Regions from separate parts of the Streptomyces sp. NPDC037273 genome, predicted to be linked through region 3. Evidence: riboswitches for the same ligand, from Rfam matches in the RefSeq annotation. Region 3 holds a riboswitch; each other region holds the start of a gene.
What was found. A riboswitch is a leader RNA that binds a small molecule or an ion and turns the genes downstream of it on or off. The one in region 3 is predicted to bind cyclic di-AMP.
Positions count from the first base shown of each region.

Region 1: it holds a riboswitch for cyclic di-AMP, as region 3 does, so the genes downstream of both, ACZ7G1_RS23080 (transglycosylase family protein) here and ACZ7G1_RS35375 (C40 family peptidase) in region 3, are expected to answer to the same signal.
Region 2: it holds a riboswitch for cyclic di-AMP, as region 3 does, so the genes downstream of both, ACZ7G1_RS07755 (peptidoglycan DD-metalloendopeptidase family protein) here and ACZ7G1_RS35375 (C40 family peptidase) in region 3, are expected to answer to the same signal.
Region 4: it holds a riboswitch for cyclic di-AMP, as region 3 does, so the genes downstream of both, ACZ7G1_RS15895 (LysM peptidoglycan-binding domain-containing protein) here and ACZ7G1_RS35375 (C40 family peptidase) in region 3, are expected to answer to the same signal.

Region 1 is NZ_JBVJVO010000008.1:319,222-324,730, forward strand. It holds gene ACZ7G1_RS23065 (globin domain-containing protein) at 1-213, opposite strand, end outside; gene ACZ7G1_RS23070 (cytochrome P450 family protein) at 302-1,561, shown strand; gene ACZ7G1_RS23075 (transglycosylase family protein) at 1,680-2,717, shown strand; cyclic di-AMP (ydaO/yuaA leader) riboswitch at 2,975-3,148, shown strand; gene ACZ7G1_RS23080 (transglycosylase family protein) at 3,152-3,859, shown strand; gene eno (phosphopyruvate hydratase) at 4,180-5,466, shown strand.
Region 2 is NZ_JBVJVO010000002.1:559,639-565,147, reverse strand. It holds gene ACZ7G1_RS07775 (aspartate aminotransferase family protein) at 1-679, shown strand, start outside; gene ACZ7G1_RS07770 (helix-turn-helix domain-containing protein) at 754-1,383, shown strand; gene ACZ7G1_RS07765 (DUF6126 family protein) at 1,417-1,572, shown strand; gene ACZ7G1_RS07760 (tyrosine-protein phosphatase) at 1,582-2,403, opposite strand; cyclic di-AMP (ydaO/yuaA leader) riboswitch at 2,760-2,932, shown strand; gene ACZ7G1_RS07755 (peptidoglycan DD-metalloendopeptidase family protein) at 2,937-3,941, shown strand; gene ACZ7G1_RS07750 (SGNH/GDSL hydrolase family protein) at 4,107-4,901, shown strand; gene ACZ7G1_RS07745 (STM4011 family radical SAM protein) at 4,888-5,509, opposite strand, start outside.
Region 3 is NZ_JBVJVO010000020.1:132,481-137,989, forward strand. It holds gene bioB (biotin synthase BioB) at 1-1,243, opposite strand, end outside; gene ACZ7G1_RS35360 (8-amino-7-oxononanoate synthase) at 1,387-2,565, shown strand; gene ACZ7G1_RS35365 (ATP-binding protein) at 2,740-3,177, shown strand; gene ACZ7G1_RS35370 (cytidine deaminase) at 3,187-3,630, opposite strand; gene ACZ7G1_RS35375 (C40 family peptidase) at 3,741-4,217, opposite strand; cyclic di-AMP (ydaO/yuaA leader) riboswitch at 4,221-4,351, opposite strand; gene ACZ7G1_RS35380 (hypothetical protein) at 4,742-5,047, opposite strand; gene ACZ7G1_RS35385 (ATP-dependent Clp protease proteolytic subunit) at 5,055-5,509, opposite strand, start outside.
Region 4 is NZ_JBVJVO010000005.1:221,615-227,123, reverse strand. It holds gene ACZ7G1_RS15905 (LURP-one-related family protein) at 99-695, shown strand; gene ACZ7G1_RS15900 (phosphoribosyltransferase family protein) at 825-2,111, shown strand; gene ACZ7G1_RS15895 (LysM peptidoglycan-binding domain-containing protein) at 2,105-2,998, opposite strand; cyclic di-AMP (ydaO/yuaA leader) riboswitch at 3,003-3,185, opposite strand; gene ACZ7G1_RS15890 (DUF6197 family protein) at 3,529-4,191, shown strand; gene ACZ7G1_RS15885 (phosphocholine-specific phospholipase C) at 4,252-5,509, opposite strand, start outside.

The sequences.
Region 1 (5,509 bases), on a different contig from region 3:
CCCCAGGTAGGGGCCGAGGGCGGGGTCCTCCAGGTGGGTCACCACATGGGTGAGCGCGGCGAAGAGCCGGTCCCGCTGCGGGAGCATGTCCTGGGGGAACAGCTCGCGCACACCCGGGTTGTTCCAGAACAGGTGCGAGTAGAAGAAGGTGACGGCTTGTTCGGCGCGTCTCTCGACGACGGCGAAGGTAGCTCTGAGCAGCTGGGGGTCCACTGACAAGAATCTAGGGCACGACCTGTACCCCTTGATCACAGGTTCTCCACGAACGTGACGCGCGGGGGTCGCCCTGTACGGTCGTGGCGTGAGTACGACCCCCGGCCCCGCCCCCGCCCCCGAGCTCTTCACCTGGGAGTTCGCGAGCGATCCGTATCCCGCCTACGCCTGGCTGCGGGAGCACGCGCCCGTGCACCGGACGACGCTGCCCAGCGGGGTCGAGGCCTGGCTGGTGACCCGGTACGCCGACGCCCGGCAGGCGCTGGCCGACCAGCGTCTTTCGAAGAACCCGGCGCACCACGACGAGTCCCCGCACGCGAAGGGGAAGACGGGCATCCCGGGCGAGCGCAAGGCCGAGCTGATGACCCACCTGCTCAACATCGACCCGCCGGACCACACCCGGCTGCGGCGGCTCGTGTCGAAGGCGTTCACGCCGCGCCGGGTCGCCGAGTTCGCGCCGCGCGTCCAGGAGCTGACCGACCGGCTCATCGACTCCTTCGCGGAGAAGGGGAGCGCCGACCTCATCCACGAGTTCGCGTTCCCGCTGCCGATCTACGCGATCTGCGACCTGCTCGGTGTGCCGCCGGAGGACCAGGACGACTTCCGGGACTGGGCCGGGATGATGATCCGGCACGGCGGCGGGCCGCGCGGCGGGGTGGCGCGGTCGGTGAAGAAGATGCGCGGCTATCTCGCGGAGCTGATCCACCGCAAGCGCGAGGAGCCCGGCGAGGACCTCATCTCGGGGCTCATCAAGGCCTCCGACCACGGCGAGCACCTCACCGAGAACGAGGCCGCCGCGATGGCCTTCATCATTCTCTTCGCCGGTTTCGAGACGACCGTGAACCTCATCGGCAACGGGGTCTACCAGCTGCTGCGGCACCCCGGGCAGCGCGAGGCGCTCCAGGCCTCGGTCGCGGCGGGGGAGACGGGGCTCCTGGAGACCGGCGTCGAGGAACTGCTGCGGTTCGACGGGCCGGTGGAGATGGCGACCTGGCGGTACGCGACCCGGGCGCTGACCATCGGCGGGCAGGAGATTCCGGCGGGCGACCCGGTGCTGGTGGTGCTCGCCGCCGCGAACCGGGACCCGGAGCGGTTCGGCGGGCCGGACGTGCTCGACCTGTCCCGGCGCGACAACCAGCACCTGGGGTACGGGCACGGCATCCACTACTGCCTGGGTGCGCCGCTCGCGCGGCTTGAGGGTCAGACGGCGCTCGCGACGCTGCTGACGCGTCTGCCGGATCTGCGACTTGGCGTCGATCCGGACGAACTGCGGTGGCGCGGCGGGCTCATCATGCGGGGATTGCGCACGCTTCCGGTGGAATTCTCCCCTTCCGTACCCCCACAGTGAACTGACTGCCCGTCAGAACTGTGATCTTCACGTGATCGCGGGTCCATCGACTTGTGACGAGCGTTCGAATACCGCTACGTTTCCCGGCAGTCTCAGCCGTCACGCGAAAGGCGCTGCTATGCGTTCCGGGAACGGACGACACCGTCGCCCCCGTCAGGCCCCCGCCCTCGTCGTCGCCGCCGGGGTGACCGGATCGGCCATGGCGCTGCCGCTGCTCGCCACCGGGTCCGCCTCCGCCGCCGACGCCTCCACCTGGGACCGGGTCGCCGAGTGCGAGTCCGGTGGCCAGTGGAGTGCCAACTTCGGCAACGGCATGTACGGCGGCCTCCAGTTCACCCAGGACAGCTGGGAGCGCCACGGCGGTCTGGCGTACGCGCCGAGCCCCGACCTGGCCAGCCGGGCCCAGCAGATCGCGGTGGCCGAGAAGGCCCTTGCCAAGGGCAGCCAGGAGTGGGCCACCTGCGCCCCGATCGCCGGCCTGACGAACGACGGCAGGAGCACCGGCGTGGACCCGGGCCCGACCGCCGTCCCCGCCGCCCCCACGGGCCCGGTCGCCGAGTCGAACCGCACCGACGGCCTGCCGTCGGCCTCCGAGGCGTCAGGCCGCACGCTCGGCGCGGAGAAGAGGGCCACCGTCGCCCCGACCCCCTCCGCCCCCCTCACGCCCTCCGCGCCGGTCACCCCGGACACCTCGGTCACCCCGGGCACGCCGACGGCCCCCGGCACCCCGGACGGGTCGGTTACGCCCGGTACGCCCGATTCCTCCGCTACGGAGGAAGGTGACGTGTCGTCGGCCACACCCGGCACCGGCAAGCACCGGGGCGAGGCCGCACCGGAGGGAAGCGGCAAGTCGGGCGCTTCGGCCGAATCGGGTCGACATGCCTCCTCCAGCGACAAGGTGGCCGAAAGCGTCGAGTCGCAGCCCTCGGCTGACGGCGCGAAGAATTCGGGCACAACGGACAGTCAGGGCGCATCGGGCGCGTACACCGTGCAGCCCGGTGACAGCCTTTCGGGCATCGCGCAGTCGAACGAACTCCCCGGAGGCTGGACGGCCCTCTATGACGCCAACCGGCAGACGGTGGGCGCCGATCCGGACCTGATCGTGCCTGGTCAGAGCCTTGAGCTGACGGTGGATCCGGCTTCGCGCGAGGGGTAGTTCGGGGCCGTATGTCCGGATCTGGGCAAGTGAGACATGGGTCTCTTCGCCTCAACTGGCGTGTCCTGTCCGTAACCTTTGGCTCCGTCACCTCTCACCTGCGCAAACACCCCCCGCCGGACGGCAAGTAGGGGCGATTTTTCCGCAATACGCCTCTTTGAGCTTCCGGCGGGCTTGTGCCTATGGTCGTACCGCTCGCCACCGCGGGCCCCGTCGACCGAAACGCCGAATCCTGCCGTCGGCCGATGGGAACAGTCGTCGCGCAAGCGCCGAAGGCAGGAGTGGGGGACCCAAGGTAAGTGCCGGTCCCGGCCGTTGAGACAGACGGCCGACGATCGGCTTGGGGTGAAGCCGCGTGCAAGGACACGCGGCCGGGCAACTTTCCGGCCCGAACCCGACAGCTCACCTCACAGGCGTCGGTGAGGAGAATCTCCATGCTGTTTTCCGGCAAGGGCAAACACCGTCGTCCCTCCAAGGCCACCCAGGTCGCCACGCTCGTCGGCGTCACCGGTGTCGCCGTCGCCGCCCCGCTGATGACCGCGGGCACCGCGTCGGCCGCCACGGCCTCCGAGTGGGACCGCGTCGCCCAGTGCGAGTCCGGCGGCAACTGGTCCATCAACACCGGCAACGGCTACTACGGCGGCCTGCAGTTCTCGGCCTCCACCTGGGCCGCGTACGGCGGCACCGCCTACGCCCCGACCGCCAACCTGGCGTCGAAGTCCCAGCAGATCACCATCGCCGAGAAGGTCCTCGCGGGCCAGGGCAAGGGCGCGTGGCCGAGCTGTGGCGTGGGCCTCTCCGGTGCCAAGTACACCGGCGGCACCAGTACCCAGGCCCCGAAGCGCACGGCCACCGAGCCGACCACGCGCAGCGAGCAGCGCCAGGCCCCCAAGAAGGCCACCGGCGTCAAGAAGGCCACCTCCGCCAAGAAGTCCACGGCGCAGAAGACCGTCACCACCCCGACCGGCAAGTCGGTCAAGAAGGGTGACGGCGAGTACCGCGTCAAGGCCGGCGACACGCTCGGCACCATCGCCCAGGCGCACGGCGTCCAGGGCGGCTGGCAGAAGCTCTACGACCTGAACAAGGACGTCGTCGCCGACGCCGACCTCATCTACGTGGGTCAGCAGCTCCACCTCAAGTGAGCCTGACGACCCTCCCGCGGTGACCACCCCGGTCCGGCGTGCTCCTTCCCCCGTGCGCGCCGGACCGGGGTTCCGTCGTGTGAGGGCCCGGGTTCCGTCGCGCAGGGGCGTAGAAGAGTCCTATAAGAGGGGCCTCCGACGGTTACCGTCCAGTAGATCTGGGGTCCTTCGTCCCGAGATGCATGCCCTTGGGTCCTTTTTCGTCCCAGGGTGCGGGCGCCCGGCCGGCTGGAGCCTCCGGGGCGGTTAGGCTCTTGTCGCAAGGCCCAAGCGACCTGCATCGACCTTGCGTCACATCCAGCGTCACATCCCAGAAGGAGATGCTCGTGCCGTCCATCGACGTCGTCGTAGCCCGGGAAATCCTGGACTCCCGAGGCAACCCCACGGTCGAGGTCGAGGTCGGCCTCGACGACGGCAGCACCGGCCGTGCTGCTGTTCCGTCCGGCGCCTCCACCGGTGCCTTCGAGGCCATCGAGCTCCGCGACGGTGACCCGAACCGCTACCTCGGCAAGGGTGTCGAGAAGGCCGTCCTCGCCGTCATCGAGCAGATCGGCCCGGAGCTCGTCGGCTACGACGCCACCGAGCAGCGCCTGATCGACCAGGCCATGTTCGACCTGGACGCCACCGAGAACAAGGGCTCGCTCGGCGCGAACGCCATCCTCGGTGTCTCCCTCGCCGTCGCGCACGCCGCCTCCGAGGCCTCCGACCTCCCGCTGTTCCGCTACCTCGGCGGCCCGAACGCGCACCTGCTGCCCGTTCCGATGATGAACATCCTCAACGGTGGGTCGCACGCCGACTCCAACGTCGACATCCAGGAGTTCATGATCGCCCCGATCGGCGCGGAGTCCTTCTCCGAGGCCCTTCGCTGGGGCGCCGAGATCTACCACACGCTCAAGGGCGTGCTGAAGCGCAAGGGCCTCTCCACCGGCCTCGGCGACGAGGGCGGCTTCGCCCCGAACCTCGAGTCGAACCGCGCCGCCCTCGACCTCATCGTCGAGGCCATCAAGGAGGCCGGCTACACCCCGGGCTCCGACGTCGCGCTCGCGCTCGACGTCGCCGCGTCCGAGTTCTACAAGGACGGCAAGTACGAGTTCGAGGGCAAGTCCCGCTCGGCCGCCGAGATGACCGAGTACTACGAAGAGCTCGTCGCCGCGTACCCGATGGTCTCCATCGAGGACCCGCTGTTCGAGGACGACTGGGCGGGCTGGAAGGTCCTCACCGACAAGCTGGGCTCCAAGGTCCAGATCGTCGGCGACGACCTCTTCGTCACCAACCCGGAGCGTCTGGCCCGCGGCATCGAGGAGGGCACCGCCAACGCCCTCCTGGTCAAGGTCAACCAGATCGGTTCGCTGACCGAGACCCTCGACGCCGTCGAGCTCGCCCAGCGCAACGGCTTCAAGTGCATGATGTCCCACCGCTCCGGCGAGACCGAGGACGTCACCATCGCCGACCTCGCCGTCGCCGTGAACTGCGGCCAGATCAAGACCGGCGCCCCGGCCCGCTCGGACCGCGTCGCCAAGTACAACCAGCTCCTGCGCATCGAGGAGATCCTCGACGACGCCGCGGTCTACGCCGGCCGCAGCGCCTTCCCGCGCTTCAAGGGCTGAGCTCGCCTGACGCCCTAGATACCTACGTCCCCGTACTCGGTCC
Region 2 (5,509 bases), on a different contig from region 3:
CGAGGTGCAGACCGGCCTCGGCAGGACCGGCGACTTCTACGCCTACCAGCACGAGGAGGGCGTCGAGCCCGACCTGGTCTGCGTCGCCAAGGCGCTCTCCGGCGGCTACGTCCCGGTCGGCGCCACCCTCGGCAAGGACTGGATCTTCAAGAAGGTGTACTCGTCGATGGACCGCGTCCTGGTCCACTCGGCGAGCTTCGGGTCGAACGCCCAGGCGATGGCGGCCGGGCTCGCCGTCCTGTCCGTCATGGAGGACGAGGGCACGGTCGCCCACGCCCGCCGGATCGGCGAGCTGCTCTCCGGCCGCCTCAAGGAGCTGGTGCCCCGCTACGAGCTGCTGCACGAGATCCGCGGGCGCGGCCTGATGATCGGCATCGAGTTCGGCCGGCCGTCCTCGCTGGGCCTGCGCGGCCGCTGGACGATGCTCCAGGCGGCCCGGAAGGGCCTCTTCGCCCAGATGGTGGTCGTGCCGCTGCTCCAGCGGCACCGGATCCTCACGCAGGTCTCCGGCGACCACCTGGAGGTGATCAAGCTGATCCCGCCGCTGATCATCGACGAAGCCGATGTGGACCGGTTCGTCACCGCCTTCACGGCGGTCATGGACGAGGCGCACGGCGGCGGCGGGCTGATGTGGGACTTCGGGAAGACACTGGTCAAGCAGGCGGTCGCGCAGCGCTGACCGGATCTCGACGCCACTTTTGCCTCTGAGGCAAGAAACTTGCCTCAGAGGCACGATCCTGGCGGAATGGACGCATGGACCACGTCCCCGGGGAAGCCTCCCCGGACCCCGCCACCTCCGGCGTCGTGCCCGACGTCGCCCCTCAGCTGCGGGCCCTGCGCCGCCGCCGGGGGCTCACCCTGGAGGCCGCCGCCCAGCGGGCCGGCCTCTCGCCCGCCCACCTCTCGCGCCTGGAGACCGGGAACCGGCAGCCCTCGCTGCCGATGCTGCTCGCCCTGGCACGTATCTACGGTACGACGGTCGCCGAGCTCCTCGGCGAGGCCCCGCCCGAGCGGGACCCGGTCGTCCGGGCCGACCGCTCCGAACCCGTCGAGGCCGGCGGCTGGACCTACCGCCAGGCCGGCGGCGCCGGGCGCGCCCTCCAGTGCCTGCGCGTCCACGTGCCGTACGCCACCAAGGCCGACATCGTGCGGGTCCACCCCGGCGAGGAGTGGATCCACGTCCTGGAGGGCCGGGTGCGGCTCGCCCTCGGAGAGGCCGTGCACGTCCTCGATCCCGGGGACAGCGCGCACTTCGACTCGCTGACCCCGCACCGGATCGGCGCCGCCACCACCGGCGGCGCGGAGCTGCTCTTCGTCCACACCCTGATGCAGAGTCCCGCGGCCGAGCTGTGTCTCGGCGACGGAACCCCGCATCTGCGCTGATCCTGCGTGACCCTTCCTGAGGAAAGGACCGACATGTCCGAGAAGTCCGTACCGGTCACCGGCGAGGAGCGCGGAGAGGGCAAGTTCCCCAAGGGCCTCGTGCTCCGCCTCTTCGCCTACCTGATCGCGGGCCACCTCTTCGCCGGATTCCTCTACCTGCTCTTCATGCTGGGCGGGCAGAACCAGTAGGCCCCGGGCTCAGACCTCCGTGAGCAGGCGCTCCCGCAGCCGCTCGCGGGTCTCGGGGGCCAGCTTCAGGCCCTCCGCGAGGTAGGCGTCCACGCTGCCCCAGGTCGCCTCGATCGTCTCGAAGGCGGCCCGCAGGTACTCCACCCGCGCGTCGAAGAGCGGGCTCAGCAGCTCCATCACCTCGGGCGACATCGCGTCGGGGGAGGTGGAGCTGCGGCGCACCTTGTAGCGGCGGTGCGGGTCGTTCGACTTCACGTAGTCCGCCTCGATCGCCTCCCGCTCCACGCCGACGGCGAGCAGCGTGATCGCGATGGAGAGGCCCGCGCGGTCCTTGCCGGCCGCGCAGTGCATCAGGGCGGGGACGCTCTCCTCCGCCATGGAGTGCAGGATCCGGCTGTGCTCCGTGGTGCGCTCGACGATCATGCGCCGGTACGAATCGGACATCCGGTCGGCGGCCTTGCCCTCGCCGAGGATCTCCCGCAGCTGGGAGATCTCGCCGTCACGCACCAGCTTCCAGAACTCCTTGCCGTCGGCCGGGTCGTTGAGCGGTATGTTCACGTTCCGTACGCCGGGCAGCTCGACGTCCGCGCCCTCGACCTTCCGGTCCGCCTCGTTGCGGAAGTCGAAGACCGTGTGCAGGCCCAGCGTGGCCAGGAAGGCGGCGTCGCTCTCGGTCGCGTGGGCGAGGTGACCGCTGCGGAAGAGCCGGCCGGCGCGGACGGCGCGGCCGTCCGTCGTCGGCAGGCCCCCCACGTCCCGGAAGTTGCGGACCTCGGCCAGCTCGGGTTCGTTCGCTTCGATGGGCGGCACCTGCGGCAGCTGCTGCGTCACGGCTGCTCCTGTTCTGTTGATCGGTTCCTGTGCCAATCATCTCGGGTAGGGGGCCCCGCACGCACCTCCTCGCACAGGAATGGGTGATCTGTCCGTATTGAGACGTTCGGCATAACCCGCCCCGGTTGAAGGGGAGATGGCAAGCGGCGCGTGAGCAGCGTCATAAACGTGACGGACCGTGCCTGATCGTCTTTTCCAAATACCCTCCGGGAAAAGGAGACCGAGGGACCGTCATCAACGGAGGGTGACCGGAATTCCGCCCTGATATCGCCCCGTCAGGGAGTCCGGAAAATCCGTGGCTTGTTTACGCCGACCCCCCTCGTCTAGCGTCGCGATCAATCCGGACGGACCGCCGAATCCTGCCACCGCCCGGAATCCGCACTCATCCCATGCGTGGCAGGAGCGGGGGACCCAGGAAGTACGCCGGTCCCGCGATGCAGGACGGCTCGGGGTGAAGTCGCGTGAGAACGCGGCCGGGCATCTCCAGTCCGAACCCGACAGCTCACCTCGCAGGCGCCGGAGAGGAATTCGCCATGCCCGCGAAGGGTAAGCACCGCCGTCCCAGGATCAACCCCATCACGCGTGGATTCGTCGTCGCCGGCACCGGTGGCGCCGTCGTCGCCCTCCCGCTCCTGGGCGCGACCGGGGCCCACGCCGCCGAGCAGTCCGCTCCGGCCGCCGTCCCGGGCCAGGCCGTCACCGCCGCCGCCCAGGTGAAGGCCCCCGCCGCCGTCCAGGCCGCGCCCGCCGCCGCCAAGGCCGCCCCGAAGACGTACTCCGTCGTCCCCGGCGACTACCTGTCGAAGATCGCCGCCGACCACCACCTCGCCGGCGGCTGGCAGAAGCTGTACGCCGACAACCGCCAGGTCGTCGGCGAGAACCCCTCGCTGATCCTGCCCGGCATGAAGCTCACCCTCGGCGCCAAGAGCTCCGCGCCCGCCGCCCCGAAGAGCACCGCGCCCAAGGCCGCCGCGCCGAAGAGCACGAAGAGCTCCGCGAAGCAGGACTCCGGCAAGAACGGCGACACCTCCCGCGCCTCCCGCGGCAGCGAGCGCTCCTCCGCCCCGGCCGCCGCCACCACGGAAACCTCGGCCTCGCAGTCCTCGCAGTCCTCGGGCTCCACCTCCTCCTCCGGCTGGGTCGCTCCCGTCGCCGGCGGCGGCTTCTCCACCCCGTACCGCGCCTCCGGCTCCATGTGGTCCTCCGGCTACCACACCGGTGTCGACTTCATCGCCTCCTCCGGCACCACCGTCCGCGCCGTCGGCGCCGGCACGGTCGTCTCCGCCGGCTGGAGCGGCGCCTACGGCAACGAGGTCGTCATCCAGCACGCGGACGGCAACTACTCGCAGTACGCGCACCTCTCCTCCCTCTCCGTCTCGGCCGGCCAGAGCGTCAGCGGCGGCCAGCAGATCGGCCTCTCCGGCTCGACCGGCAACTCCACCGGCCCGCACCTGCACTTCGAGATCCGCACCTCGCCGAACTACGGCTCCGACATCGACCCGCTGGGCTACCTCCGCCAGCACGGCGTCTCCGTCTGACCCGGGCACCCGCTCGGCGGACAGCCTCCGACGGCCCGGCACACCTGTGCCGGGCCGTCGGCGTATTCCGGCTTGGGAGAATCTTTATCGGTGGCATATGTCACCCGCCGTCAACCCCTCCTTACGGTCGCGTAGGTCACATCCGAAAGGGAAGGATGTGCTCCCGTGGCAGACGATTCGAGATCAACAGACAAGAACGCATTCGGGTCGTACGCGGCGATCGGTGACAGCTTCACCGAGGGCGTCGGAGACCCCGGGCCCGACGGGATGTACGTCGGCTGGGCGGACCGCTTCGCGGTGCTGCTCGCCGACCAGCTGCCGGAGCACGACGCCTTCCGCTACGCCAACCTGGCCGTACGCGGGCGCCTTCTCGACCAGATCGTGGCGGAACAGGTCCCCCGGGCGCGCGAACTCGCCCCCGACCTGGTGACCTTCTGCGCCGGCGGCAACGACATCATCCGCCCCGGCACGGACCCCGACGACGTCGCCGAGCGCTTCGAGCGCGCGGTCGCCCAACTGGCCTCCGACGTCGGCACCGTCATGGTGACCACCGGCTTCGACACCCGCGACGTCATCCTCCTCAAGCACCTGCGCGGCAAGATCGCCACCTACAACGGACACGTCCGGGCCATCGCCGACCGCTACGGCTGCCCCGTCCTCGACCTCTGGTCGCTGAAGTCCGTCCAGGACCGCCGCGCCTGGGACGACGACCGGCTCCACCTCTCCCCGGACGGCCACACCCGCGTCGCCCTCCGCGCCGCCCAGGTCCTCGGCCTGCCCGTCCCCGCCGACCCGGACCAGCCCTGGCCCCCCGTCCCGCCGCGCGGCACCCTCGAAGTCCGCAAGGACGACATCCACTGGGCGAAGGAATACCTCGTCCCCTGGATCGGCCGCCGCCTCCGCGGCGAAAGCTCCGGCGACCACGTCGAAGCCAAACGCCCCGACCTCATGCCCCTCTAGCCCCCAAGCCGGCGGGAACCCGCTCCAGGACCCCGCCGGCGAACACGTCGTACAGCGGCAGCGTCTCCAGATGGACGTAGCCGATGTGGCAGTCGCAGACGGCGAGGGGGCACGCGCGGGGACGCAGGGCGGCACGGTACGAGCCGTCGTACAGGTTCCCCAGCTCGGCCCTGACGAAGTGGCAGCGCCGCACCGTCCCCTCGCCGTCCACCGAGATCACCGACTCGCCGGTGCGGCAGGGCAGCCCCGCCGAGCGGTGCGGATGCCGGCTGTAGGCGAAGAGCGGGTCGAGTTCCGTCCACCCGGCCGCCTCGTCGTCGGTGTACGTGTGCCCCTCGGCCGCGTTCACCCAGAGGTAGACGTGCGAAGGCAGTGCGGCCCTCAGCCGCCGGGCCTCCCCGGCGTGCTCGGGCAGCCCGACCACCCCCACGCTGTACCGGACGCCCCGGTCCGCGAGCTCCCGGCACTTGCCGAGGAAGCGCTCGTACGGCGTCTGCCCCGGGTGGTACGTGCACCAGAGCGCCACCTTCTCCGGATCCGCCTCCGCCAGCCACTCCGTCCGGCAGCTCAGGTTCGTCTGGATCGCCACCCGCTCGACGTGCGGAAGG
Region 3 (5,509 bases):
CCAGGTCCGTGCCGGCGCCCCGGCGGCGCACGGCCACCAGGTCGGTCCGGGCGGTGTTCGCCGCGGCCTCGGCGGCGGGCGCCTCGGCCGGCGTCTCGGCGTGGCCGCCGCACGGACCGCAGCCGCCACCGGCGTGCGAGCCGCAGCCCGCGCCCTCGGCGGACGCCTGCGAGCCACAGCCCGCGCCTTCGGCGGAACCGTGCGAGCCGCAGCCGCCGGCCGCCGCCGCGAGCGCGTCCGCGCGGTGCTTCGGGAGCGTGGTGGTGCCCGCGCCCTCCACCTCGAAACCGGCGTCCGCGATCATGTCCAGGTCGGCCTGGCCGGCCTGGCCCTCGCTGGTCAGGTAGTCGCCGAGGAAGATCGAGTTGGCGATGTTCAGCGCCAGCGGCTGCATCGAGCGCAGGTGCACCTCACGGCCGCCCGCGATCCGCACCTCGACGTCGGGGCAGACGAACCGGACCATCGCCAGGATCCGCAGGCAGCGCTGCGGGGTGAGGTTCCACTCCTTGGCGAGCGGGGTCCCCTCGAAGGGGATGAGGAAGTTGACCGGCACCGAGTCCGAGTCCAGCTCGCGCAGCGCGTAGACGACGTCGACCAGGTCCTCGTCGCTCTCGCCCATGCCCGCGATCAGGCCCGAGCACGCGGACAGACCGGCGGCGTGCGCCTTCTGCACGGTGTCCACGCGGTCGGCGTAGGTGTGGGTCTTGGTGATGTCCCCGTACGTCGCCTCGGACGTGTTCAGGTTGTGGTTGTACGCGTCGGCGCCGGCCTCCCGCAGCCGCTCCGCCTGGCCGTCCGAGAGCAGACCGAGGCAGGCGCACACCTCGACGCCCTCGTTCTGCTCCTTGATCGCCTCGATGGTCTTGCCGACCCGCTCGACGTCACGGTCCGTCGGACCGCGCCCGCTCGCCACCAGGCAGACCCGCTTGGCGCCGCCGGCGACACCGGCGGCGGCCGCCTGGGACGCCTCGTCCGGCTTGAGCCAGGTGTACTTGAGGATCTCGGCCTTGGAGCCGAGCCGCTGCGAGCAGTAGGAACAGTCCTCGGGGCAGAGCCCGGACTTCAGGTTGACCAGATAGTTCAGCTTCACCCGCCGTCCGAACCACTGACGGCGCACCTTGCCGGCGGCCGCCACCACATCGAGCAGTTCGTCGTCGGAGGTCGCCAGCACGGCGAGCGCTTCTTCACGGGTCGGCAGCTCGCGCCGCAGCCCCTTCTCCACCAGCGTGTTCAGCAGGTCCATAACCTGAGATCCTTGCCTACCGTCCGGCCCCGGGCCAAGGAGGATCCGAACAAACGACTCCGATCGGGGTGTGTGGATGACCACATCCCGACCTCGGCTTCCTCCCGCTAGGGTCTGTGCGCTGCCTACAAAAGGATCGCCGCATGCCACAGGCCGACGACGGGCGGGCCGAGGCCCCGCGCCGTACCGCGTTCGACTGGACCGACGCCGAGGCGCGCCGCCGTGCGGAGGCCGGTCTCGTGCGTACGCTGCGGCCCCGGGCGGCCGAGTCGGACCTCCTCGACCTGGCGAGCAACGACTACCTCGGGCTCACCCGACGCCCGGAGGTCACCGAGGCGGCGGCCGAGGCGGCGCGGCGCTGGGGCGCCGGCTCCACCGGCTCGCGGCTCGTCACCGGCACCACCCGGCTGCACACCCGGCTGGAGCGCGAACTCGCCGACTTCTGCGGCTTCGAGGCGGCCCTGGTCTTCTCCTCCGGCTACACCGCCAACCTGGCGGCGCTCACCGCGCTCGGCGGCCGGGACTCCCTGATCGTCTCCGACGCCGCCAACCACGCCTCGATCGTGGACGGCTGCCGCCTGGCCCGCGCCGAGACCGCCGTCGTCCCGCACACCGACCCCGAGGCCGTACGCAAGACCCTGGACGCGCACCCCGGGCGACGGGCCCTGGTCGTCAGCGACTCGGTCTTCTCCGTCGACGGCGACAAGGCCCCCCTGGCCGAGCTCGCCGAGGCCTGCCGCGCGCACGGCGCCGGGCTCGTGGTGGACGACGCCCACGGCTTCGGCGTCCTCGGCGCCGGTGGCAGGGGAGCCCTGTACGAGGCGGGGCTCGCGGGCGACGAGGACGCGGTCGCCACCCTCACCCTCTCCAAGTCCCTGGGCAGCCAGGGCGGCGCCGTCCTCGGCCCCGCCCGGGTGATCGAGCACCTGGTGAACGCGGCCCGCACCTTCATCTTCGACACCGGTCTCGCCCCGGCCGCCGCCGGCGGCGCGCTCGCGAGCCTGCGGCTGATCGCCGGGGAACCGGGCCTCGCCGAGCGGGCCCGTACCGTCGCGACCACCCTGCACCGGCTGCTGACCGACGCCGGCCTCACCTCGGCACGGCCCGACGCGGCCGTCGTCTCGGTCCGGGCCCCCTCGCCGGAGGCGGCGCTCGGCTGGGCGGCGGACTGCCGCGAACAGGGCCTGCTGGTCGGCTGCTTCCGCCCGCCGTCGGTGCCGGACGGCATCTCGCGGCTGCGGCTCACGGCGCGCGCTGACCTCTCCGACGCGCAGATCGAGCGGGCGGTGGAGACGATCCTGCGGACGGCGCCGGCTTTCTGAGCGCGGGGCCCGGCGCGGTCCCAAGCGCGTTTCCAGGCCGCAGAGTTCACCGCTTCGGGCGACAGATGGGGACATATCTTGGTGGAACCCCGCCCGGGGCGGCACGATCGGTGGCACTCTGACGCGAAGCGCAATCCGGGGCACTGATCCCGGCGGGAAAGGGACAGCGTCGCCATGGCAGATCATCAGGAAGCATCCGTCACGCTGCCGAGCGAACCCGCCTCGGTCCCCACCGCCCGGCGGTACGTCGCGGAGGTCCTCACCGGCTGGGGTCTCGACGACGACGGCGACACCGCCGACTCGATCCGCCTGATCGTCTCGGAACTCGCCACCAACGCCGTCCTGCACACCTTCGGCCAGTCGCCGACGTTCACCGTCGACGTCCGGCTGGTCCGCGGGGAACTCCTGCACGTCGGCGTGACCGACAGCCATCCCCGCCGGCCCCGGCGTCTCCCCGCCGCCGTCCAGCAGGACAACGGCCGCGGCCTCGTCATCATCCGCTCCCTCGCGGCCGAAGCCGGCGGCCGTCTCTCCGTCACCCCCACCGAGGAGGGCGGCAAGACGGTCTGGATCACGCTGCCCTGGACAGCGGCCCGGGTCCCCAGCCTCTGACCCGGCCGGCTACCCGGTGTGCTCCCGCTGCGAGGGCCACGAGCCTTCGGCGAAGTGGCGGGCCCAGTAGTAGGGGTTGACCTCGGCCAGCGTGCGGGCCTGCCAGCGGGTCGGGTCCTCGGGGTCGGGCACGCCGACCTCGACGTCGGGCCCCCACAGGGCGAGCCGCTCCTGGCAGATGCCACAGGGCGGCAGCACGACGAAGCGGCCGTCCTCCGGGTCGCGGAAGACGCAGACGGAGGCGGTGATCCGCCGGTCCAGGGTGTACGCCTGGCAGAAGGCGCCCGTCTCCTGGCAGAGGGTCACGCCGACGTTGATGTTGTCGAGGGCGACGCTGGTGAGGATGCGGCCGTCGTCGAGGTAGACGGCCGCGGCGCCGCCGGGCTCGTCCGGCGTCCAGCGTTTCTCCAGCTGGGCGACGGCGGCGTCGACGAGTGCTTGATCGAGTCTCATCGCGGCATCCTAGGGAGCCGCTCGGACGGTTCGCCGGGCTTTTCGTTCCGGCGGGAGGGGTGCGGCGGCGCCACCGCACCCCCTTGTGCCGGGTCAGTGTCCGGCAGTGATCATCGGACGCGGCCGTAGTAGACCTTCGAGGACCAGATCTTGTCGAGCTTCACCCAGGATCCCGTCTTGGGCGAGTGCCAGATCTTGCCGCCGCCGGCGTAGATGCCGACGTGGTAGACCCTTCCACCCGAGTGGAAGAAGACCAGGTCCCCCTGTTGTCTGCTGGACGCGGAGATGTGCCGGGTCTTGTTGTACTGCTGCTGCGCTGTGCGGGGCAGCCACTTGCCCGCCTTCTTGTACGCGTAGAGCGTCAGACCGGAGCAGTCGAACCTGGTGGGTCCGGTGGCTCCGTACCGGTAAGGCGATCCCTTCTTGGACGCGGCGACGCTCAGTGCCTTGTTCGCGTGTGTGGTCGCTGCCTGGGCCTCCGGCGCCGCTCCTGGTGCGAGCAGCGTGCCGCCGACGGCGGCGAGGGTGAGAGCCGAGACGGCTCCGGCCCGGGACAGCAGGGACGGGACGTGCATCTGCGCGGTCATGCGCAACCCTTCGTCAGCCGCCTGCGAAGGATGACCTGTCGGGTTCGGGCTGGCGAAGATGCCCGGCCGCGGCTGCGGCTTCACCCCAAGGGACGGCCACGCTGCCGGAACAGCGCGTTCGCCCCGTAAAAATCGGGTCCTCCACTCCTGCCGATCCACTCCTGTCGACCAGACGTCCGGGACAGCGGCAGGACTCGGCGTCCGCCCGGACCGCCCCGCCGCGGCGGCGGGGGCTTGTCGTCGTCAGGGATCTTGACCCACGTCATGGTCGAAATCCGAGCTGAAACGGCGATATGTGAGGCTCCTCACGACTGATCCATTCGGGTGGACAGGCAGCCTTTGGGATCTTCACAGGTGTGGCCGACGAGCCCCGCACCTGCGGCGGAACGTTCGATTCCGCCAAATGCGTACACCGGTTGCGCAACTCGCTCGCTTCCTGTGTCGACTCGTCGACTACGCCGAACGGGGGAGGGTTTCTGCGGCGCGCGTCGGCCGACCGGACCTCGACACGACACGCCGGAATGTCAACTCGCCCGAGTGCGGGGGACGGTGACCCGGTCGGCCCGGCGCTCGCCGTCCAACACCCTTAGGGCGCGCGCCAATGTGTCCGCGTGCACCTCGCTCTCGCCCCGCATATGCATGAGCGTCAGCGCTTCCCGCAGCGCCTCCACCCGTCCGACCAGGGCTTGTGCCGCGCGCAGTGCCCCATAGGTATGCGAACCCCTGGATGGGTTGATCTTCCCCAGGAGGTCGACGACTTCGAGGTACGCGTCGACGAACTCGCCCTCGGCCCGGGTCAGTGCGGGCAGCGGCGGCAGCTCGGGGACCACGGCCGGCTCACCGCGCCGCGCCGCCGGCGGACTCCCGCCGGCTGAGGACGACGTGGTCGGCCAGGCCGTACGCCACCGCCGCAGGCGCGTCCAGGACGGTGAGGCGGTCGATGTCCGCGTCGATCCGCTCCCGGCTCCGGCCGGTGTGTTCGGTGAGCATGCCGGCCACCAGGGCCCGCAGCCGGAGCAGTTCGCGCGCCTGGAGGTCGAGGTCGCTCGGCTGTCCGCGCAGCGGCTCGTCCAGGGCGGGCTGTTCGAGCGTGACCCGGGCGCCCGGCAGGATCAGGCGCTTGCCCGGGGTGCCGGCGGCGAGCAGGACGGCCGCGGTGAAGACGGCCTGGCCGAGGCAGGTGGTCTCCACGTCGCAGGAGAGCGTCCGCATCGTGTCGTAGACGGCGGTCATCGCGCTGATCGAGCCGCCGGGGGAGTTGATGTAGAGCGAGATGTCCCGGCCGGGCGCCG
Region 4 (5,509 bases), on a different contig from region 3:
GACAGCGGCAGGGGTGTGCCGCGCGCGATCATCGTGGTCATGACGCCACAGGGCGGTCTCTCCCGGGAGACCGCCCATGATCAGCAGGAGCACCGTCGATGGGCCTCGCACAGTCGCAGCACCGCTTCCTCGTCCGCCAGAAGGTGACCCTGATGGCGAACCGCTACCTGGTGCACACGGAGGGGCCCGACGGCGAGGAGGCGGAACTCGTCGCGTTCGCCCACCAGAAGAGAATGGCGCTCAAGGAGCACGTCACCTTCTACACCGACGAGTCCCGGCGCCAGATCCTGTTCACCTTCAAGGCCCGCCAGGTCCTCGACGTCGGCGCGACCTACGACGTGCACGGGGCCTCCGGCACCCGGCTCGGCGGCTTCCGCAAGGACTTCGGGGCCTCCCTGCTCCGCAGTACCTGGCATCTGAGCGGCGAGGGCGCGGCGGTGGAGACCACCGGGCGGGAGCGGCACCAGGGGATCGCGCTGCTTCGGAGGATCTGGGAGTTCCTCCCCTTCACGGACCTGATCCCCTTCGCCGTGCCCTATCACTTCGACTTTGCCGCGGGCGAACGGCCCGTCATGTCCGTCGACAAGCGCTTCGGTCTGCGCGACCGGTACGTCCTGGAGATAGCGGATCCCGAGCTCGACCGGAGGCTCGCGATAGCCCAGGCCGTCGCCCTCGACGCCCTCCAGTCCCGCTGATCACCTCCGGCTGCCGAAAGCACCCGCCGACCGCCTGTCGCCGACGCGTCTACCCTGGAAGGAGGGGCAGGGGACGGGCGTGCCGTACCTCCCCGGGCCCGGGCCGCGCAGGCGGAAGGGCGGCGGACCATGTTCTTCGGCGATCGGACCGACGCGGGCAGGCAGCTCGCGGCCCGGCTGGAACACCTCAAGGGCCATGACGTCGTGGTCCTCGGTCTCCCGCGTGGCGGGGTGCCGGTCGCGGCGGAGGTCGCGGACGCGCTCGAAGCGCCGCTCGACATCTGTCTCGTGCGGAAGCTGGGGGTGCCCTATCAGCCGGAGCTCGCGATGGGCGCGCTCGGCGAGGGTGGCGTGCGCGTGCTGAACGAGCGCGTCCTGCGGGACACCGGTGTGGGGGAGCGGGCGCTCGCGGCGGTGGAGGAACGCGAGCACGCGGTGCTCGAGGAGCGTGCCGGCCGGTACCGGGGCAGCAGGGCGTCCGTGCCGCTCGAAGGCAGGACGGTGGTGGTCGTCGACGACGGGCTGGCGACGGGGGCGACGGCCCTCGCGGCCTGCCGGGTGGTGCGGGCCAGGGGAGCCGCCCGGATCGTGCTGGCCGTCCCGGTCGCGCCGAGTGGGTGGAAGGCGAGGTTGGGCGGTGAGGCGGACGAGACGGTCAGTGTCCACGAGCCGGAGATCTTCTACGCGATCGGGCCGTTCTACCGGGACTTCGAGCAGACCGCCGATGCGGAGGTGATCGCCTGCCTGGACCGGAACCGTGCGGCGCGGGGCCCGGTGGTGCGGGACTCGGAGGTGAGGATCGAGGCCGCCGGCGTCACGCTCGCGGGGCGGCTCGCGGTGCCCGACGGGGCCGTCGGCCTGGTGCTGTTCGCGCACGGCAGCGGGAGCAGCCGGCACAGCCCGCGCAATCGGGCGGTGGCGGAGGTCCTCAATCAGGCCGGCCTCGGGACCCTGCTGTTCGATCTGCTCACCGAGGCCGAGGCGGGCGACCGGGCGCGGGTCTTCGACACGCCGCTGCTCGCCGGACGGCTCGCTTCGGCCACGGAGTGGGTCGCGGGGCAGCCGGTGGGCGCGGGCCTTCCGCTGGGTTACTTCGGGGCGAGCACAGGCGCGGCCGCCGCGTTGTGGGCGGCGGCCGATCCCGAGTGCGATGTGAGCGCCGTCGTGTCGCGCGGAGGGCGGCCGGACCTCGCCGGGGACCGCCTGGCCGCGGTGCGGGCACCGACGCTGCTCGTGGTGGGCGGCGAGGACGCGCTGGTCCTGGACCTGAACCGGCGGGCCCGGTCACTGCTGCGCTGCGAGAGCCGGCTGTCCGTGGTGGAGGGCGCCACGCACCTGTTCGAGGAGCCGGGGGCCCTGGAGGAGGTGGCGGAGCTCGCCACCTCCTGGTTCACCGGGCACTTCGGGCGTCAGTAGGCGCCGTTGACGTTGTCGATGGAGCCGTAGCGGTCGGCCGCGTAGTTGCAGGCGGCGGTGATGTTGGCGACCGGGTCGAAGAGGTCCATGGACGTGCCGGGCACGTGGTACGCGAGGAAGGTCGGCTCGATGACCTGGAGCAGGCCCTTCGAGGGCGTACCGGCCGCGGCGTTGGAGTCCCACAGGTTGATGGCCTGGGGGTTGCCGGAGGACTCGCGCATCACGTTGCGGAGGATGCCGTCGTACGAGCCGGGGATGCCCCGCTGGGCCATGATGGCCAGCGATTCGCGGATCCAGCCGTCCAGGTTGTCGGCGTAGTTGGTGGCGGCCGCGGGGGCGGCCTGGGCCGGAGCCGCCTGGGCGGGGGCGGCGGCGGGCGCGGCCACCGGGGCGGCCTGGGCGGCCGACGCGCCGGTGGTGGCGGGGGCGGAGCGGCGCTCGGAGCGGCTCGCGCGGTCGGACTTGGTGGTCTTCTTCGCCGGGGCGGGAGCGGCCTTCGCGGAATCCCGACGAAGCGTCAGCTCAAGGCCCGGATGAATAAGTGACGGATTGTCACCCACGGCGCTCTTGTTGGCCCGGTAAAGAGCCTTCCAGCCGCCCTGAATTCCCTTCTTCTGGGCGATCAGGGAAAGGGAGTCGCCGCGGACGACGGTATAGCTGCGGGCGGCGGCCGGAGCGGCGGGAGCCTGGGCGAAGGCCGGGGCCGCGGCGGCGGGGGCGGCGACGGCGCGGGCCGTGAATTCCGGGGCTCCGGAGACGGGCGCGGCACCGGCCACGGCCGGGGTGATCAGCGGGAGGGCGAGGGCGACCCCGCCCGTGCCGACCAGCGCGAGGCCCTGGGAGACGGGGCGGCGTCGGGGGCGGCGGTGCTTACCGTGAGCAGGCATGACGGATTCCTCTCCGGCGCCTGCGGGGTGAGCTGTCGGGTTCGGACGGGAGGTGTCCGGCCGCGCGCACGCGGCTGCACCCCGAGCCGTTCCGGATATCCGGGCCGGCGTATTCGTGGGTCCCCCGCTCCTGCCGTCGGGTGAAAAGGGAGGTATTTCGAGCGGTGGCAGGATTCGGCGATCCGCTCGAATGGAGGTGACCGTAGGCCAGTAATGCGACGGATAACAAGGGGACGGAGTCCGGTGGTGCGGCGAATGGATCACCGAATTCGGCGAATTCAAGATCGACCCACTCCGGCGGCTCTCCAACTTCCTTGTGCCCCCTGGTCTGCGCAGAATTCGATCACCGCGTCGGATCCGGGAAAGTGAGTCGCATCACCAGGTGCCCAATGTCCGAATATGCACGGTAATTCTGTTAGTGGCGGAGTGGGTGGAAAAGGGCTCGATGGCGGGTGTGCACTCAAGGGCAAAAGTCGCAAACCCGACATTCATCCTGAAAGATGGAGCCACCCCGACCGAGGAGCCGCCGGATGACGCCCGTCATCTCCCTGCCCAGCCCCGACACCGTCGACCGCGAGGCCGCCGCGCTGTACGACAGCGCCACCTGGCAGCGGATCGTCATCGACCTGACCACCGAGGCGCCCCTCGCACCCCTTGCACCCCTCACACCTCTCACGCCGCTCGCGCCTCTCGCGCCCGAGGCTCCGGAGCCGCCCTCGGAGAGCTGGCGGGCGCTGCTCAGCGTGCCGGTGGAGCAGCTGGTGGCGGACGCGCTGCACGCGCTGCCGCCGCCCCTCCCGGTCGAGCGCCGTCTGCCGGGCCGCGTCGGAGCCGTACTGCCCGACCGGCTGCACGCCTGGCGCCGTATCGGACGCGCGGACCTCCGTCCCTCGGTCCACCTGGGCTACGCGCGCCTCGTGCTCACGGAATGGGGCTGGCAGAACACCCCGTACAAGCTGCGCGACGTGCGCGGGGCGCGGTGTGTCTGCGGTGCGCTGCTGGCGGCGCACCGGCTCGGGCACGGCAGCGCGGACACCATGAACGAGGCGGCGGCCTGGGTCATGACCGAGCTCAGATCGCGCGGTTGGCACGACCTGATCGGGCCCTGGAACCGGGCGCCTGGACGTACCGCCGAGGACGCCGTCGCCCTGCTCGACGCCACCATCGCGCGGGCGGCGCTTGCGGGCCGCTGAGCGTGTCCCGCGTCGGCCGGGCTGAGCCCCGAAGGGCCGCCCGGCGGACACGGGGGCGGGTCAGCCGCTGATGCTCGGCGCGCCGGTCTCGATGTGGCCGGTGTACCGGCGTGACCAGGTGCCGTCGATGTCGGCGAGGATCGTGAAGTCGTACCAGCCGTTCTGGTACGCGACGGCGTTGAAGAAGTCCTCGCGGCTGGAGCGCGCCGGCACCGTGTACGTCCACGGGCCGTCCGCGCGGTAGGCGTTCGAGCGGATGGTGAAGGTGACGGGGCCGCCCGAGTTGTTGGTCATGGTGAACCACAGGGCGGGCTTCCCGGTCCCCGCTTCGGTCGCGTACCGGGCCGCCACCTCGACGTCCTTGCCCGCCTTGGAGGCGTCGCCGATGAAGCGGCGCAGGAAGCGGTTGGGTCCCATCATCGAGATGTCGTACTTGCCGGAGCCCGAGCCCAGGCCGATGTTGAAGTAGTCGGAGGCCGTGCCGCCGGGGTCGACGGTGTACTGCCAGGCGGCCGTGTCGCGGTGCTGGTGCGGGTGGATCGAGAAGTGGGCCGCACGCTTGGCCTCCGCGCCCTGGTTGGTCATCGAGAACCAGGCCAGGATCTTGCCGGCGGCCCCGAACTCGAAGCGGTCGAGGTTGCCGTTCACCTGGTACGGGACCGTGCGCGCGGGCCGGGTGCCGGCCTCCTGCGCGGGCAGGGCGTTGTTCTGGGGCGCCGGGTTCGGCAGCGGGCCGCAGGTGGCCTGGCCGATCACCTTCGCCGTACCGGGAAGGCCCGCGGGCACGCCGTAGACCGGGTGCGCGAAGTCGAAGACGCCGGTCAGGTCGCCCGTCACCTTCCTGCGCCAGGCGCTGATGTTGGGGCAGGTGGCGGGGGTGCCGAGGGCGGCCGTCCAGGTCTCCATGAAGCGGATGACGGAGGTGTGGTCGAAGACCTCCGAGCTCACCCAGCCGCCCCGAGTCCACGGGGACATGACAAGCATGGGGACGCGGAAGCCCAGGCCGATCGGGACGCCGTCCAGGTACTCGCCGGGTGTCCCCGGGGGAGCGACCGGCGGCGGCACGTGGTCGAAGAAGCCGTCGTTCTCGTCGTAGTTGAGGAACAGCACCGTCGAGTCGAAGACCTCGGGGTCGGCGGCCAGGGCGCGGTAGACGAGGTCGACGAAGTGCGCCCCGTCCCCGGGCGGCGCGTAGGGGTGCTCCGAGAACGCCTCGTTGGCGACCACCCACGACACCTGCGGCAGGGTGCCCGCGAGGACGTCGGCGCGGATCGCGGCGGCGATGTCGTCCGGCGTCGAGCCGGTGACCTTCGGGACC